DNA from 3 places in the Aquabacterium sp. TM01 genome. Region 3 is predicted to be linked to each of the others. Evidence: predicted binding sites of a transcription regulator. Region 3 holds the regulator's gene; each other region holds the start of a gene.
The links. Region 3 encodes sigma-54, which starts transcription at its own class of promoters, with help from an activator protein. Its sites were predicted from a motif close to TGGCANGNAANCTGCTTT; they were not measured.
Positions count from the first base shown of each region.

Region 1 (5,563 bases), 2.3 Mb from region 3:
TCGTCGCGCAAATAGGTCCTGCAAACGTCCCCTTATGCCCAAGCCTGAGGCGGCTTGCAAAGCGAGTCCGTGTGACCACCGCCCAATGAACTGCGTCTACTTTGCCAGATGCGCACGCCGAGCAGTGGGTGGCCGAGGATCATCTGGGCATGTTGACTCTTTCTGTAGACTGGCGCGGCTCAAGGCGGCACCCCAACCGCTAGGTTCTCATGCCCGACGTGCTGGAAGCTGCAACCCGAGGGGTGTTCCTGTCCCCCACAGTTTTCAGGCTCGCCGTGTACACTAGAAACCGCGTTATGGCTGTCGTTTGACCGGCAACCATCGTTGCAATCACCACCTTCCAGCGTCGGTAAAAATGACGGTAGAAAGAAATCTTGGAACTTCAAAAACCTAGTGTTCATGCGGCTCTCAAGGTGCCGGAAATGATCGAGTGGGAATAAATCAAGCTCGGTTTGATCAAGACTGAGTCGCAAATGCCCTGCTGTGTCTTTGACGGAGCAGGGCATTTGCTTTGAACGGACACCACCTTGAATGGATTTCCATTGAGCTCGCCAAACGCTGCCGCATCGGACGTGGGCAAAGGCCTGTTGGCGGCCTTTGCTGTGGTGTTCTTCTGGTCGGGTTTCAACATCGTGTCGCGCTTTGGTGCGACCGCCGCGTTCACACCGTTTGACATTGCTGCCATCCGCTTTGCGGTGTCAGGTGCCATCGCGCTGCCCATGTTCCTGCGCCATGTGCCTCGGCAAGACTGGCTCAAACATGCGGTTCTCGCCTTGTTTGGTGGGGTGGGCTACTGCACGCTCGCTTACACAGGTTTTGCCTATGCCCCGGTCTCGCACGCTGGGGTGTTCGTGAACGGCGGGATCGGTTTCTGGACCATCGTCATCATGGCGTTCATGACCGGGTTTCGAATTCCGCGGCAGACCGTGGTGGCTCTGTTGCTGTCGACCAGTGGGCTGCTGTTGATCGGTTACGAGAGCCTCTCTGTCAAGCGGGGTGGAAACGAGTGGATTGGCGATCTGTTGTTCCTGGCCGCTGCGCTGACCTGGGCGATTTTCGGCCTGCTCGTGAGGCGATGGCAGATTCGTCCGCAACTGAGTGTGCTCGGTATCGCCTTGTTTTCGGCCGTGGTCTATCTGCCGGTCTATGTTTGGTGCTTGCCGAGCCAAATGAGCAGCGCCACATGGGGCGCCATCACCTTGCAAGCGGTGTATCAAGGCGTCGTGATCGCGTTTCTGGGGGCAGGCCTGTACAGCTACGCGGTTCAGAAAATCGGTGCGAGCGAGGCATCCTTGATGCTGGCCCTGGTGCCCGCGGTATCGGCCGTGGGCGGGCTGATGATTCTGGGCGAGCAACTGGGAACCATTGCGGTGGTCGGCATCGTGGTGGTCTCCATTGGTGCGGTGCTCGGCGCGTTGCCGCCTGGCAAACTGAGTTTGAAGTCTTGGTTCAGGGCTCGGTGAGCGCAGGTGTCGGGTTGGGCGCCTTGTGAATTTGCGCCACCCAGCGGAAGTTCAGCTAACCCTGACGTTGCGATAGCAGCAAGGTGTCGCCCACACTCACAGTGCGATAGAAGTCGCCGGAGACGTCGATGCGCTGGGGTTGTTCCAGTCGACGGTGAGAATGCGGTACGTGGTCGAGCGGCGGGGTCACCGCCTCCACGGCAAACAGCGCGTCTTCAGTTCTTTTCAGATGTCGGGAAAACTTACATCAGGCAAAAAACACTGGCTTTCAAAGCCTGGGCCTGTACGTTTTGCGTAGCCTAAGTCATTGAAAACATTGCTATTTAGCATGATGAGCGCGATGTGGCATGTTTTATGCTTTGTGGCGGTGGCAAGCTTCGTTTCAGATGAAACGAATGAAAAATTAGTCGCTTCGCCAAATTACCGACCTCTCAGGGACTCAAGTGATGTACACGTTGAAAAGAATGACCAAAGTGCTGACGCTCGCATTTGCTATGGTGGCAGGCGTCGCTCACGCAGGCGCGATCCATAACGCTGCTCTGTTCGCGACAAACACTCTTCCAGCGAACGATGATGGGTCTACTGGCCCGGTTAATATTGGCTTCACTGCCAATATCAACGCAATCAATTACACCCAGACATTCGTCAACAACAACGGCAACATCACATTCAATAATCCGCTGTCGACCTACACTCCATCTGCGATCACTAACGGTGCATTCGGGCCAATTATCGCTCCATTTTTTGCCGACGTTGACACCCGTGGTGCGGGGTCCAGTCCAGTGACGTATGGAAGCGGAACATTGGGTGGATATAATGTGTTCGGGGTCAACTATATCAATGTCGGCGTATATTCTGGGCAATCTATTTTCAATAGTTTCCAGATGATTCTGACGGATCGCTCTGATATCAGTGTGGGTGATTTTGATATTCAATTCAATTACGACAAAATTGTGTGGGAGGCTGGCACTGCAAGCAATGCGCCAGCCGGTGGTTTGGGCGGTGTCTCCGCGCTGGTTGGATACTGGACGAGCCCTACATCCAACAATACCCTGCAAGGTTCATTGATCAATGGTGCGCTGGTTGATGGCGGCCCCAATGCACTGATCAACGGGTCACTCAACTCAACGGTCTTGGGTCAATACAATTTTCAAGTGCGCAACGGCGTGGTGGTCGACCCCAACCCCATTCCCGAGCCGGCGTCTCTTGCCTTGGTAGGCATTGGCATCATGGCATTGGTGGCGACTCGGCGTCGTAAGACGGCCTGAATAGTGCGGTAAGAAAAAAACGGCGACCTTTTGGTCGCCGTTTTTGTTTTAATTTCAGTGCGGATTTCATCGCCTTTTTGAGATCAAAGTGTAGATCAAGGTGCCTAAAAAGTGGGGCCGGGTGATGTGGCAAAAAAATAATTCACCAGATGGCGTGATGAGGGTTTTCCTGTTCGCTCAGCTTGTGGCGCAGTTCTGTTGGATCCACTTGCCATAAGAATTTAACGCCTGCACCACCGGAAGGGCAAATATAGCTGGCAACTCATAGGGGTGTCGTTCAAGGATGGCGGCCTCAACTGCAGGGTAGAGGTCGGCGGTGGTTTTCAACGTCAGTCGGTACTCGGGGTCGTGTTGTAACGCGCCTTCCCAGTTATAAAAGCTCTCGATGGTCTCCAGTTGCGCACAAGCCACCAGGTGACGCTCCACCAACATCCGCGCCATCTCGCGGGCAGACTCGGCATCGGGCAGGGTGGTGAAAACGGCCAGCAGGGTCATGGTGTGGGGTGCAGGTGAACGGCCAACCACAAGGCGCCGTCGGACACCTGCAAAACCGTGTGAGGTGTGTGTGATGGCAGGAACAGATGATCGCCGGACGTGAGCGCCACGTTGCACCCATTGACGTCCAGCGTGGCATTTCCTTGCAGCAGCACCACCCATTCGTCCTGGGCCTGCACATAGCGTTCGTGTGCGATGCGCGATGAGCTGACGATGCGCTCAATGGTCAGGCCCTTGTTGCGCAAGAGCACATCAAAACGCTCACCTTCCAGCGGCGGGGTGAGGTCTGCAAACAGGTTGTCCATGGGGGGGCGGGTTGCGCGTCGGGCGTGCGAACCCGACAGGCGGCAGATACAAGTGGTTCAGGTGGAGTAACGGGCGTTATCAACCACGACGTCGTGGCCCAGAATCTCGGCGCCCAGATGTCCCTCAGGTGGGCGGCCGAAGAAGGGCGCGCCGGGTTCTTCGAACAGATAGACGTCCGCTTGCAAGGCACCGCAATGGGCGCAATGGTTGGTCAGTCGTAACTCGCCATCGGCGTCAGGCTCATCCACCCGCAGGTTGGGCGCCAGGAAGTGCAGCGTCTGGGTCAAGTCTTCTGGCGGGTTGGCGATGCCGTGTACGTAGGTGCGGCATTGCCCTGACTCGCCCAAATCCACCACATCACTGGCCACCAATGCATGGACCTGGGTCAGGCCCTGACATTTCCAGCAGGTGGCGGTGGACGTGCGCAAATGAAGGGGGGCCACCAGGCGCATGCCTTGGCTTGCGTTCGATGCGGGGGCGGCGCCTTGGCCGATGTTCTTCTGACTGTAGGAATGAGGCATGCCAACGTCCTTGAAAGAGGTGAGAACACACGTACCCATGCAGCGTAGCGCAGAAGTGGGCCGAGGCATACCCAGGTCTCCTCAGGCTTTCACCCAGTTGGCGTGATCGCTGGTGCGGGCAGCGTGCCACAGGGCGGGTCAGTGGCCGATCACGCGCTCCATGGCCTGGTCACGCAGGCGTGCCTTGCCGTCGTCGGGCAGGAGCACTTCCCGGGCATGTGGCAAGGGCCCGGTTGGCGGCGCAGGCATGGTCAACGTCGATGGGCCCGGTACAACTGTGACAGCGCCACCGGTGACGGCAAACTCACGGCTGCCGGTCGGGCAGGCACCATCGGTGTAGATCACCGTCTCGCCCTGGCGGCACTTGCGCACGCCTGCGAGCCCCTTGGGCGGCGCAGGTTGCCGCGACGCGCTGGAGCCCGACGCAGGGGCATCGTTGTCGAATGCGATGGTGGGTCGAGCCTGAGCGCGGTGGGGCGAGATCCAATTCTGCACCATCGCGGTGTCCTTGTATTTCCAGCCCACGCTCAGCACCATGAGTGCCGCCATTCCCTTGGCAATTGTTGTTATTTTCATCATCGAATTGGATCATGTCTGGATGACATTTTCACCGTTTGTGGCGAGGACGTTTCTGTGGCGGGTAGGGTGCTTTGGGTGGCATGCCCAAGGCACTTCTCGCCAGGGCGTCGGCCTCGGCATTGCGGTGGCGTGGCACCCAGCGCACGACGCCATGCTCGAAACGGGCCAACATGTTGCGGGCCTCGTCAAACAAGGGAGCCAGCCTGGCAATGGGCCGAACGTCCGGTCGCATCAATTGCTCCACCAGCACGCTGTTGTCGCTGAAAACCTCCACTAGGCAGTCTTGCGCAGGCAAGGAGCGCAAGGCGGCCATCACTGCGCGCAGTTCTGCCTCGTTGTTGCAGCCGATGGTGTGCGTAGCCTGAGACAGGGTTTGCCGGGTGCCATCGGGGGCGACCACCACGGCACCCAGGCCCATGCGGCCTGGGTTGGGCATGGCACTGCCGTCACAGTGGATCACCCAGGCAGTTCCGGGGGGGAAGTGAGCAGAAGGGGGGCGCATGGGGTTGGAGTCAGGGATGATGCGGGGGCACAATGCAGGTGCGAGCCGCGCACGCAGCGCCTGGCCCCTTCATTGTCCTTGATGGAAAGCACGCATGAGAGTTTTCAGTCTCTTGTCCCTTGTGGTGGTTCTGCTCATTGTGGCGGTGGTGGCCAAAAAGCAGTTGGGGGTCACGCATGCCACAGCGCCAGCCGCCTCTGCCGTGAATGGCGAGGCCTCCGTCCCCACGGTAAACAGCCCACAACAGGCGCGGCAGTTGACGCAGCAGGTTCAGCGTGACGTCAACAACGTGATGCAAAACCGCAGCGGGCAACTTGATCAGGACCTGGACAACAAGCAGCCGTGAACGGCCGATCTCTGACGTGCAGCTTCGTGGCCAACACGCGCGTCCCGCATCGATAATGGCCCGCCTTGAAGTCCGAATCTGAG
Region 1 is NZ_AP046529.1:2,302,138-2,307,700, reverse strand. Features, by position in the region: gene AC3WW4_RS10525 (PIN domain-containing protein) at 1-89, shown strand, start outside; gene AC3WW4_RS10520 (hypothetical protein) at 398-721, opposite strand; gene AC3WW4_RS10515 (DMT family transporter) at 603-1,463, shown strand; gene AC3WW4_RS10510 (nidogen-like domain-containing protein) at 1,910-2,731, shown strand; gene cutA (divalent-cation tolerance protein CutA) at 2,909-3,226, opposite strand; gene AC3WW4_RS10500 (cupin domain-containing protein) at 3,223-3,531, opposite strand; gene AC3WW4_RS10495 (hypothetical protein) at 3,589-4,053, opposite strand; gene AC3WW4_RS10490 (hypothetical protein) at 4,192-4,602, opposite strand; gene AC3WW4_RS10485 (ribonuclease HI family protein) at 4,661-5,134, opposite strand; gene AC3WW4_RS10480 (hypothetical protein) at 5,229-5,480, shown strand.
Region 1: a site for sigma-54 is predicted at 1,807-1,824, ahead of AC3WW4_RS10510 (nidogen-like domain-containing protein). Genes of this name have one in related genera too.

Region 2 (5,563 bases), 1.4 Mb from region 3:
CTTGGCGGGGTCGCCGCCTTCCTTGGCGATGGCGTCACGCAGGCCGGCCAGGTCCACCAGGGCGGTTTGGCCCAGGATGTCGTGGCAGGCCACGCGGGTCGGGAACCAGGGGAAGTCGAGGTCACGCTTGCGTTCGATGATCTGCTTGAGGCAGTCGGTGATGATGGCCGGATCGGCCTTGCGCACGATGTTCTCGGCGTGCACGCGCGAGGTGTAGGGCAGGGTGGCCCAGGCGCCCGGCTTGATGGCTTCCACGGCGGCTTCGGTGTCGAAGTAGTCCAGCGTGGTGCCGGGCAGGTTCTTGCGGTATTGGGTGTTCATGGCGGGCAGCGGTGAGGTGTGGGGCGGCGGCGCGGGGGCAGCGAGGTTGACAAGGTCAAAAGGCGCCACACGTGTTGTTCATGTGGCGCCCTGGTCCTGGCTGGTCAGAATTACTTGCGCTTTTTCAGCGGCACGAACTTCTGATCTTCTGGGCCGGTGTAGTTGGCCGACGGACGGATGATCTTGCCGTCAATGCGTTGCTCGATCACGTGGGCCGACCAGCCGCTGGTGCGGGCGATCACGAACAGCGGGGTGAACATCGCGGTGGGCACGCCCATCATGTGATAGCTCACGGCTGAGAACCAGTCCAGGTTCGGGAACATCTTCTTGATTTCCCACATCACCGATTCCAGACGCTCGGCGATGTCGTACATCTTCATGTTGTCCTGTTCCTTGGACAGGTCTTCCGCCACCTTCTTGATGACCACGTTGCGCGGGTCGCTCACGGTGTAGACGGGGTGACCGAAGCCGATCACGACTTCCTTTTTCTCGACGCGGGCGCGGATGTCGGCCTCGGCCTCGTTCGGGTTATCGTAGCGCTTCTGGATCTCAAAAGCCACTTCGTTGGCGCCGCCGTGCTTGGGGCCACGCAGCGCGCCGATGCCGCCGGTGATGGCCGAGTACATGTCCGAGCCCGTGCCGGCCACCACACGCGAGGTGAAGGTCGAGGCGTTGAACTCGTGCTCGGCGTACAGGATCAGCGAGGTGTGCATCGCGCGCACCCAGCTGTCGCGGGGCTTCTCGCCGTGCAGCAGGTGCAGGAAGTGGCCGCCGATGGAGTCGTCATCGGTTTCGACTTCGATGCGCTTGCCGTTGTGGCTGTAGTGGTACCAGTACAGCAGCATCGAGCCCAGCGAGGCCATCAGCTTGTCGGCGATGTCGCGGGCGCCGGGGTGGTTGTGGTCGTCCTTCTCGGGCGAGAGGCAACCCAGCACCGACACGCCAGTGCGCATCACGTCCATCGGGTGCGCCGACGGGGGCAGTTGCTCCAGGGCGGTCTTCAGGCCGGCGGGCAGGCCGCGCAGGGCTTTCAGCTTGGCCTTGTAGCCAGCCAGTTCGGCCACGGTGGGCAGCTTGCCATGCACCAGCAGGTGGGCGATCTCTTCGAATTCGCAGGTGGTGGCGACGTCCAGGATGTCGTAGCCGCGGTAGGCCAGGTCATTGCCGGTGCGGCCCACAGTACACAGGGCGGTGTTGCCAGCGGCCGTGCCGGACAGGGCGACGGACTTCTTGGGCTTGAAACCGGGTGTGGTGGTCTCGGGGGTAGCGCTCATGGGATGTGTCTCCAGATGACGTGTGGCAGCGGGGGATTTACTTCTTGGCGGCAAACAGCGCGTCGAGCTTTTGCTCGAAGGCGTGGTAGCCGATGCGGTCGTACAGCTCTTCGCGAGTCTGCATCAGGTCGACGACGGCCTTTTGATGGCCGTCACGGCGGATGGCCGTGTACACGGCTTCAGCGGCCTTGTTCATGGCGCGGAAGGCGCTCAGCGGGTACAGCACCATGCCGACGCCGGTGGGGCGCAGTTCGTCCACGCTGAACAGCGGTGTCTTGCCGAACTCGGTGATGTTGGCCAGCACGGGCACGTTCACGGCCTTGCAGAACTTCTCGTAGGTGGGCAGGTCGTAGGCGGCTTCGGCAAAGATGCCGTCGGCACCGGCTTCCACGCACTGGATCGCGCGCTCGATGGCGGCATCCACACCGTGCACCTGGATGGCGTCGGTACGGGCGATCAGGAAGAAGTCCGGGTCGGTCTTGGCATCGGCGGCGGCCTTGACGCGGTCCACCATTTCTTCGGTGGTCACGATTTCCTTGCCGGGGCGGTGTCCGCAGCGCTTGGCGCCCACCTGGTCTTCGATGTGGCAAGCGGCAGCGCCGGCCTTGATCAGGCTCTTGACGGTGCGCTCGATGTTGAAGGCGGAGGGGCCAAAGCCCGTGTCGATGTCGACCAGCAAGGGCGTGTCGCACACGTCGGTGATGCGACGCACGTCGATCAGCACGTCGTCCATCGTGTTGATGCCCAGGTCAGGCAGGCCCAGCGAGCCAGCGGCCACGCCGCCACCAGACAGGTAGATGGCGCGGTAACCCGCGCGCTTGGCCAGCAGGGCATGGTTGGCGTTGATGGCGCCAATGATCTGCAGCGGCGATTCGTCCTTGAGGGCCTGGCGAAAGCGTGCGCCGGGGGAGGTGAGTGCCATGTGGGGTCTCCAGTGGAACGTGTCAGCGGGAATGCTGGTCTAGAACGCAACGTGCGTGCCAGCCTGGGTACTGCGTGTTCATGATGCCAAAGAAGCTTTGTAAGTCATTGATTTACGGTGGGGCAGGCTGGTTTTCACCCTTGCACAGCGTGAGCGGCCTGTGCTGGCGTTTCGATATTGAAATGATGTTTCATTCAACTGTGAAACGCATGCACAATGCCAGGCATGCTGACCGACCCCTTGCCCCGCGCCAATCCGACTCAGTCTCCGCCACGCATTGTGGCCGTCGGTTTTCGCCGCATCAACAAAATGTTGCAGGCCCTTGCCCCTGAATTCGCCGACCGTGCGGCCGTCGAAGTGCTGGACGTGGGCTTTGAAGAGGCCGTGGCCCGTGTGCGCGCCCTGCAGGCCCAGCGGCCGGTGGACGTGGTGGTGGCTGCCGGCTCCAACGGCGGCTACCTGCGCCAACATCTGGACCTGCCCGTGGTGGTGGTCAAAGTGGGGGGCTTGGACCTGATGCAGGCGCTGGCGCGAGCCAAGCGCCAGTCTGCGCACATCGGCCTGGTCACCTATGTGGGCGTGGCCCCTGACATCCACCAGTTCGATGACCTCTTCGGACTCGGGGTGCACCAGCTCAGCTACCGCACCGAAGATGAAGCCCAGGAAGCCGTGCGCGAACTCCAGCAGGCCGGCGTGGAGGTGATCGTAGGCTCAGGGGTGGCCGCCGACATGGCCGACCAGATTGGCCTCACCGGCATTTTTTTGTATTCGATGGACGCCGTGCGCGAAGCCCTCGAAGACGCCGTCGAGATCGCGCGTGCCTCGCGCATCGAGCTGACCAAGCGCGAGCGCCTCAACACCATCCTGGCCCAACTCAGCGATGGCGTGATCGCGGTCGACGCCCAGGAGCGCATCCAGACCCTCAACCCGACGATGGCCCAGTGGCTGGGCATCGATCCCGCGCAGTGGCTGGGCCTCAAGCTCAGCGAGGTCTGCCCCGAACTCAGTCTGCAGGCCACCTTGCGTCTGGGCACCCAGGAGCTGGAAAAAATCGAGCGGGTCAAAGGCAAGGCCCTGATCGTCAATCGCATCCCCATCGTCGAGCAAGGCGTGCTGACCGGCGCCGTGCTCAGTGGCCAGGACCCCATCTCCATCCAACGGGTCGACCGCCACATTCGCACCCGCATCAAGCCCAACACCGTTCCGGCCCGCTACGAGCTGCAGCAACTCCTGGGTCACAGCGTCGCCTTGCAACGCGTGCAGCGCATGGCCCTCAGTTGCGCGCGCAGCCAAGCCACCGTTCTCATCCTGGGCGAAAGCGGTACCGGCAAAGAGCTGGTGGCCCAGGGCATCCACACGGCCAGCGAACGCCGCGAGCTGCCCTTCGTGGCCGTCAACTGCGCGGCGGTGTCCGAAACTTTGCTGGAGAGCGAGCTGTTCGGCTACGAGGAAGGCGCCTTCACCGGCGCGCGCCGCGGCGGCAAGATCGGCCTGTTCGAGGCGGCTCACAAAGGCACCATCTTCCTCGACGAGGTCGGCGAGATGCCGCTGTCCCTGCAATCGCGGCTCTTGCGCGTGCTGCAAGAGCGTGAGGTGCTGCGCGTTGGCGCCACCGAGCCCACCCCCGTCAACGTCCGCGTGATCGCCGCCACGCACCGCAACCTGCTGCGCCATGTCGAAGAGGGCAGTTTCCGGCAAGACCTGTTCTACCGCCTCAACATCCTGCGCATCGACATGCCCCCTTTGCGCGACCGCCTGGACGACCTGCCCGAGCTCGTGCGCGCCCTGCACCGCAAGGTTTGCACCCGGCTGGACCTCGACCCGGCGCGCACCGAGGCCATCGTCGCCGCGCTGATCGTGCAGGCACCGTCGTACCACTGGCCCGGCAACGTGCGCGAACTTGAAAACCTCGTCGAACGCCTGGTGGCCTACGCCGATCCGCACGTCGACCCATCCGCCGACAGCGACGCCAACGTCTCGCCCGAGGCCGCCCGCACGTTTGTGCGTACCGTGGCGCCCGAGCTGTTCACCATCGGCACGGACAAGCCCCCCTCTGATGCAGCCGAGGTTCCGTCCTCGCTCAAGGCCCATCAGACCCAGCGTGAACGTGCCGAGATCCAGCGGGTGCTGGATGAATGCGGGGGTGACCGTACCTTGGCCAGCCAGCGCCTGGGCATCAGCCGCACCACCTTGTGGCGCAAGCTCAACCCAGCATGATTCGGGCGTCGCTGTCACAATTGCCGCACCCCCCGTCTCTGACCGCCTCTGCTCTGCCCGTCGCCGTTTCATGTCCCCCACTTCTGCCATGCGCGTCCTCTCCCTGATCCCCCCGATGACGCAGCTCAACACGCCGTACCCCTCTACGGCGTACCTGACGGGCTTCCTGCGCTCGCGCGGCGTCGATGCGGTGCAAGAAGACCTCGCCTTGGCGCTCGTGCTGAAGCTGCTCTCCCGCGAAGGGTTGGAGGCCGTCCAGGCGCAGGCGTTGAAGACGCCCGAAGCCCAGCGCACCGCCCCGGTCAACCACTTTCTCGGCCACAGCGACACCTACCTCAGCACCATCGACGCCACCATCGCCTTTCTGCAAGGGCGCGATGCCACGCTGGGTCACCGCATCTGCACGCGCCACTACCTGCCCGAAGGACCGCGCTTCCGCTCGCTCGACGCCTACGCCGACGATGGCAGCGGCGATCCGCTGGCCTGGGCCTTTGGCGCGCTGGGCATGGCCGACCGCGCCAAGCACCTCGCCACGCTCTACCTCAACGACCTGGCCGACGTGCTGCGCGACGCCGTTGATGGCCGTTTCGAGTTCGTGCGCTACGCCGAGTCCCTGGCTCAAAGCCAGCCCACCTTCGACCCCTTGGCGCAGGCGCTCACCGCCCCACTCAACCTCGTCGACACGACGCTGCGCGAGCTGACCCTGCAGGCCATCACCCGTCATCAGCCCGATCTCGTGTTGATCTCCGTGCCCTTTCCCGGCGCGGTGTACGCGGCCTTCCGCATGGCGCAAGCGATCAAGCAAACGCACCCTCACATCCGGCTTGCG
Region 2 is NZ_AP046529.1:1,433,051-1,438,613, forward strand. Features, by position in the region: gene acnD (Fe/S-dependent 2-methylisocitrate dehydratase AcnD) at 1-321, opposite strand, end outside; gene prpC (bifunctional 2-methylcitrate synthase/citrate synthase) at 432-1,595, opposite strand; gene prpB (methylisocitrate lyase) at 1,633-2,517, opposite strand; gene prpR (propionate catabolism operon regulatory protein PrpR) at 2,743-4,734, shown strand; gene AC3WW4_RS06635 (B12-binding domain-containing radical SAM protein) at 4,805-5,563, shown strand, end outside.
Region 2: a site for sigma-54 is predicted at 2,561-2,578, ahead of prpB (methylisocitrate lyase). Genes of this name have one in related genera too.

Region 3 (5,563 bases):
ACCGCAAGATTGGTGCTTTCTGAGTGGCCCGGAGGGGGGGCTGAGCGCCGAGGAGGAGGCGCTGGCTTTGTCGCAAGGCTGGTCGGCGGTGAGTCTGGGCAAGCGGGTGTTGCGCGCCGATACGGCGCCGCTGGCCATGCTCAGTGTGTTGGGTGCGCAGTTCGAGGACTGACGACGGTTGCCCGGCTGGCTGGCGGTGGTTGGCTTTGACGCTGCTTGCTGCTTTTCATTCAGTATCCCTGCGGCATGTGCATGTGGCTGTGCGGCTGACGACTGACCGCATCGGTCCCAGTGTGGCGTTGCCCGGTCACTTGATTGAACGCCTCAGCTTGAACACTGTCGGTGAATGCTGGGCACTCAGGATCGCCCTTGCGCGCCCCAGAAACAGGGGCATGCGGGCTGCCAGCCTGGCCCGGGGGGCCGTCCGTTGCAGCCTCGCCTGCGTCGAGCAATGATTCCTGAGCGATTAGCTCACAGCACCAGGCCCCGGGCTCGTGTGCTCGAGTGCCACCTGCACCCTTGCCCTCCCGGCATCAGATGAAGTCTGGCTTGGTCAGGTGTGGCCAGATCGGGTGGCCAATAACCGCCACCAGATTCAGTCGCCTTGCGAGGACGGTGGCGGTGCGTCGGCATCCGTCGGAGCGGTAGCGCGGGGTTTGTTGCTGCCGGCAACGAGGTCGAAGCGGAAGAGTCGGCACTCGATGGGGCCGTTGAACATGACGACGCGGCGGCTTTCCTTGAGGCGCATCGCGCTGGGCAGCTTCATGTCGGGGCTGAGAATCCAGGCGGTCCAGCCGGGATACTGTTTCTTCCAGTGGGAGGACAGGCGCTGGAAGAAGGTGGCGGCTTCATCGTCCTGGAATTGCTCGCGACCGGCGCGGGACGTCGGGGCGGGTTCACCCATCTCGTCGTCGGCTTCGGAGCGGGCGCGGTAGGCGTTGCGCACGGAGCCTTTGGTGTCGATGCGCTCACCGTAAGGCGGGTTGAACATGAGCACGCCGCGCTCGCAGGGCACGGGGCGCTGCAGGGAGTCGGCGGTTTTGAACTCGATGTACTGGCGCACGCCGGCCCGCTCGGCATTGCGGGTGGCAAAGTCGGTCATGCGGAAGGCGACGTCGCCAGCGTAGATGGGGACGCGGGGCGGGTGCTGGCGGTCGTGGGCGGCCTGCCGCAGGCGCTGCCAGTCGGCCTGATGAGCCCGGAAGGGCAGCAGGCGCTCGAAGGCGAAGCGACGCTGCAGACCGGGGGCGATGCCGCAGGCGATCTGGGCGGCTTCGATGGGGATGGTGCCGGCACCGCAGCAGGGGTCGAGCAAGGCGCCGTCTTCGGGACGGCCTTGCCAGTCGGCGGCGGCGAGCATGGCGGCGGCCAGGGTTTCTTTCAGCGGGGCCTCGCCGGTGTCTTCGCGCCAGCCGCGCTTGAAGAGCGCTTCGCCGGAGGTATCGACATAGAGGATGGCATCGAGGTCGTCAAGGTAGAGGACCAGGCCGAGGTCAGGGAAGCGGGTGTCGACGCTGGGGCGCTCGCCGGTGCGTTCGCGCAGGTCGTCGCAGACGGCATCTTTGACGCGCAGGCCGGCGAAGTTGAGGCTTTGGAGGTGGCTGCGGCGCGAGACGACGTCGACACGCAGGGTGTGCTGCGGGGTGATCCAGTCGGACCAGTTGACGCCACGGGCCATGACGTAGATGTCGTCTTCGTGGCGGTAGACGCGGGAGGCGACACGCCAGAGGACGCGCTGGGCCAGGCGGCTCTCGAGATTGAGGCGCATGGCGTAGTCGCGCAGGGTGTGCTGTCGCTCGGCGGCGGACGCGGTGGCAGGTGCGATCACCTCGATGCCGCCACGGGACTCGGTGATCTGTGCGGCGGCGCCCAGGATGCGACGGGCTTCAATGGCCAGCAGCGATTCGACGCCGGACGGGCAGGACAGGTAAAGGGCGGACGGGCGATCGGCGGCAAGCACGGGGCGTTGGCCGAAGTCACGCGACTCGGGGCGGGGGCCGGAGCGGACGGGGGCCGGTCGCGAAGAGGCACCCCACACGGCGCCGCCGGGAGAGGGGCCATGACGCCGATCATCGCCACCTCGCCAGGTGTCAGAGGCCGACCGAGACGCTGGGCGAGACCCGTGGCCTGAGTCAGAGCGGGCCGCGTCGCGTGTGTGCGGGTCACGTCCGCCGGGAGCGCGCCCGTATGAGGCACGTCCCTGTGCGCCACTTCCGTGCGCCTCACTGCCATGTGGATCGCGTCCCTGTGGTGAGCGGGTGGACGAAGGGGCGCGGTCGCGCGTCTCCCCCGAGGGGCGTCCGGTGGCCGGGGACACGACGGGGCGGCGGGGGGGCTTGATGGGCATGATGGGGTCGCAATGAAAAGAGAACGCGGTCAAGGGCGCAAGATGGCCAGCACGTCGGAGCGGAATTCTCGCCGATACAGGATCCAGAGGACAGCCAGGGTGCCCAGCGCAAAGGCCACCGGTGACACCAACCAGGCGATGACCGCAAAGGACATGTAGTAGGCCCGCAGGCCGTCGGCAAAGCTTTCGGCGGCCATGCCCATGAGTTTGCCGGCGCGGTCGCCGAACTCCTGGCGGTCGGCGCCGCCTTCGTTGAAGACGTCAACGTTGGGGGCGGCGCCCACCAGAATGGCGCCGAACGAGTAGACGCGCATGGACCAGGTGAAGCGGAAGAAGGCGTAGACGAAGACAGACAGCAGCACGATGAGCTTGATGTCGAGCACCAGCAAGGAAGTGCGCACGGCAAAGGGCAGGTCGCGAACGAACTCGCTGGCTTTCTCGGTGGTGCCGAGCACGGCCAGCAAGCCACCGATCACCAGGATGGTGGTGGAGGCCCAGAAGCTCGGGCTGCTGGCGAGGTTCTGGGTGATGGCGGCATCGACGATGCGCTGGTCGCGGTGGGTGACCTGGAGCATCCACAGGCGCCGGTAGTGGTTGGTGCTGGACAGCAGGGTGCGCTCGACGCGGGCGCGGCGGCTGGCAAATTGCGCGTAGCCGATCCAGCCGAACACGAACAGGGCCAGGGCGGCCCAGTCTTGCCAGGGCAGCATGGTGATCAGGTCTTGGAGGCGAAGCAACATGGACGAGCAATGAAAGACAGATCAGGGACACCGGTCGGGGTGGGCGGGTCGCGCCGGTCACCGGGGCGTGGCGCGGTCCCGTCCTCGCTCAGAGGGCCTTGCGCAGGTTCGCGGGGGCGATCTTGAGGGCTTCGCGGTACTTCGCCACGGTGCGGCGGGCAACCTGGATGCCCTGCTCTTCCAGCATGCTGGACAGCGCGCTGTCTGACAAGGGCTTCTTGGGGTCTTCGGCGGCGACGAGCTGCTTGATGAGCGCGCGCACCGCCGTGCTGGAGGCATTGCCGCCGGCTTCGGTGTTGAGCGAGGAGCCAAAAAAGTACTTGAGCTCGAAGGTGCCGAACGGCGTGTTCATGTACTTGGCCGTGGTCACGCGCGAGATGGTGGACTCGTGCAGGCCGAGTTCGTCGGCGATTTCGCGCAGCACCAGCGGCTTCATGGCGATTTCGCCATGGGTGAAGAAATTCTTTTGCCGGTCGACGATGGCCCGCGACACGCGCAAGATGGTGTCGAAGCGCTGCATGATGTTCTTGACGAACCAGCGGGCCTCTTGCAGGCGGGCGTTGAGGTTGGCGTGCCCCTCGCTGGCTGTGCCCCCACGCGGACCGCGACTGGAGCGCAGAGCCTGGGCGTAGTAGTCGTTGATGCGCAGCTTGGGCATGACGTCCGGGTTGAGGATGACCTTCCAGCTGCGCCCGGCCTTCTGCACGATGACGTCGGGGATGATGATGTTGGCCTCGGCGCGGGTGAAGGCGCGACCCGGCTTGGGCTCGAGCGAGACGATGAGGCTCTGGGCGTCTTTCAGCAAGGCCTCGTCGGCCCCGGTGGCGGCCATGAGCTTTTTGAAGTCGCGGCGGGCCAGCAGTTCGAGGTGCTCGCGGCAGATCGCCATGGCCACGTCACGCGCGGGCTCGGCGGGCATGCCCCGCAGTTGCAGCAACAGGCACTCGGACAGGTTGCGTGCGCCCACGCCCACGGGCTCAAGGTTCTGCAGCCAGCCCAGGGCACAGCGCAGACGCGAGAGCAACTCGTCGAGGGTGTCTTCGTCCGGCTCGTCGGGCAGGAGGCTGGCGGCGATGTCTTCGAGCGTGTCGGCCAGGTAGCCGTCCTCGTTGAGGGACTCGATGAGCATGTCGACCGCAGCCATGTCTTCGTCGCTCAGGCGGGTGCCCAGCAGTTGCTGCCTCAAGTGCTCCTGCAGGGTGATGGACAGGCTGTTGCGCTCGAGCGGGTCGAGCTCGTCGTCGCCCTGGCTTTGGCGCGCAGGGCTTTCACTGATGCCGTCGAAGTCGTCGCGCTCGGTGCCGTTTTCCCAGTCGTCGCGCTCGGTCGTGCCCATCTCGGCCGTGTCGATGCCGCTGGTGTCGGCCTCGGTGGGCGAGCTTTCGCGCTCGGCGCCGGCGTCTTCACTGCTGTTGTGTTCGTTGCGCTGACGCTCGAACTCCAGCGAGGCGGCCGTCTCCAACGGGGCGAAGTCGTCTTCGGGCTCCAGGAAAGGATTTTGTTCGAGCATCTGCTCGATTTCCTGGTGCAGCTCCAGGGTGGACAGCTGCAGGAGCCGGATGGACTGTTGCAGCTGAGGGGTCAGCGCCAGATGCTGAGACAGCCGAAACTGCAGGGAGGGCTTCATGGGCGCCGGTCGCTCACATGCGGAAGTGCTCGCCGAGGTAGACCTTACGGACCTCGGCGTTGTGGACGATGTCGGCCGGGCTACCCTCGGCAAGGACACTGCCTTCGCTGATGATGTAGGCGCGGTCGCAGATGCCCAGCGTTTCGCGGACGTTGTGGTCGGTGATGAGCACGCCGATGCCACGCGCCTTCAGGAAGCTGATGATGCGCTGGATCTCGATGACGGCGATCGGGTCGACGCCGGCAAAAGGCTCGTCGAGCAGGATGAAACGCGGCTGGGTGGCCAAGGCGCGGGCGATTTCCACACGGCGGCGCTCACCGCCGGACAGGGACAGCGCAGGGTTGGTGCGCAGCTTCTCGATGCTGAGCTCGTGCAGCAGGCCATCCAGGCGCTCCTGGATGACGGCCTTGCTCAGGCCTTTGCCGCGCTCGTCCACCTGCAGCTCCAGCACGGCGCGGATGTTGTCCTCGACATTGAGCTGGCGGAAGATGGAGGCTTCCTGCGGCAGGTAGCTCAGGCCCAGGCGGGCGCGCTGGTGGATGGGCAGGCGCTCGACGCGCTGGCCGTCGATGGTGATCTCGCCGGCATCGGCGGGCACGAGGCCCACGATCATGTAAAAGCTGGTGGTTTTGCCGGCGCCGTTGGGGCCCAGCAAGCCGACGACCTCGCCGGCGGCCACGGCCACATGCACATCGTGCACCACGGTGCGGGCACCGTAGCGCTTCTTGAGGTGCTCGGCGCGCAGTTCGCTGCGCGGAGGCGTAGCCAGCGGCGCGTTCATCAACGGGCGCCTTCGGTGCTGGGGGTCTCGGGCGTGGTGCGCGGGGTGATCACACCGCGAACGCGGCC
Region 3 is NZ_AP046529.1:875-6,437, forward strand. Features, by position in the region: gene AC3WW4_RS00195 (16S rRNA (uracil(1498)-N(3))-methyltransferase) at 1-172, shown strand, start outside; gene AC3WW4_RS00200 (THUMP domain-containing class I SAM-dependent RNA methyltransferase) at 596-1,960, opposite strand; gene AC3WW4_RS00205 (DUF599 domain-containing protein) at 2,377-3,087, opposite strand; gene AC3WW4_RS00210 (RNA polymerase factor sigma-54) at 3,176-4,714, opposite strand; gene lptB (LPS export ABC transporter ATP-binding protein) at 4,728-5,495, opposite strand; gene lptA (lipopolysaccharide transport periplasmic protein LptA) at 5,495-5,563, opposite strand, start outside.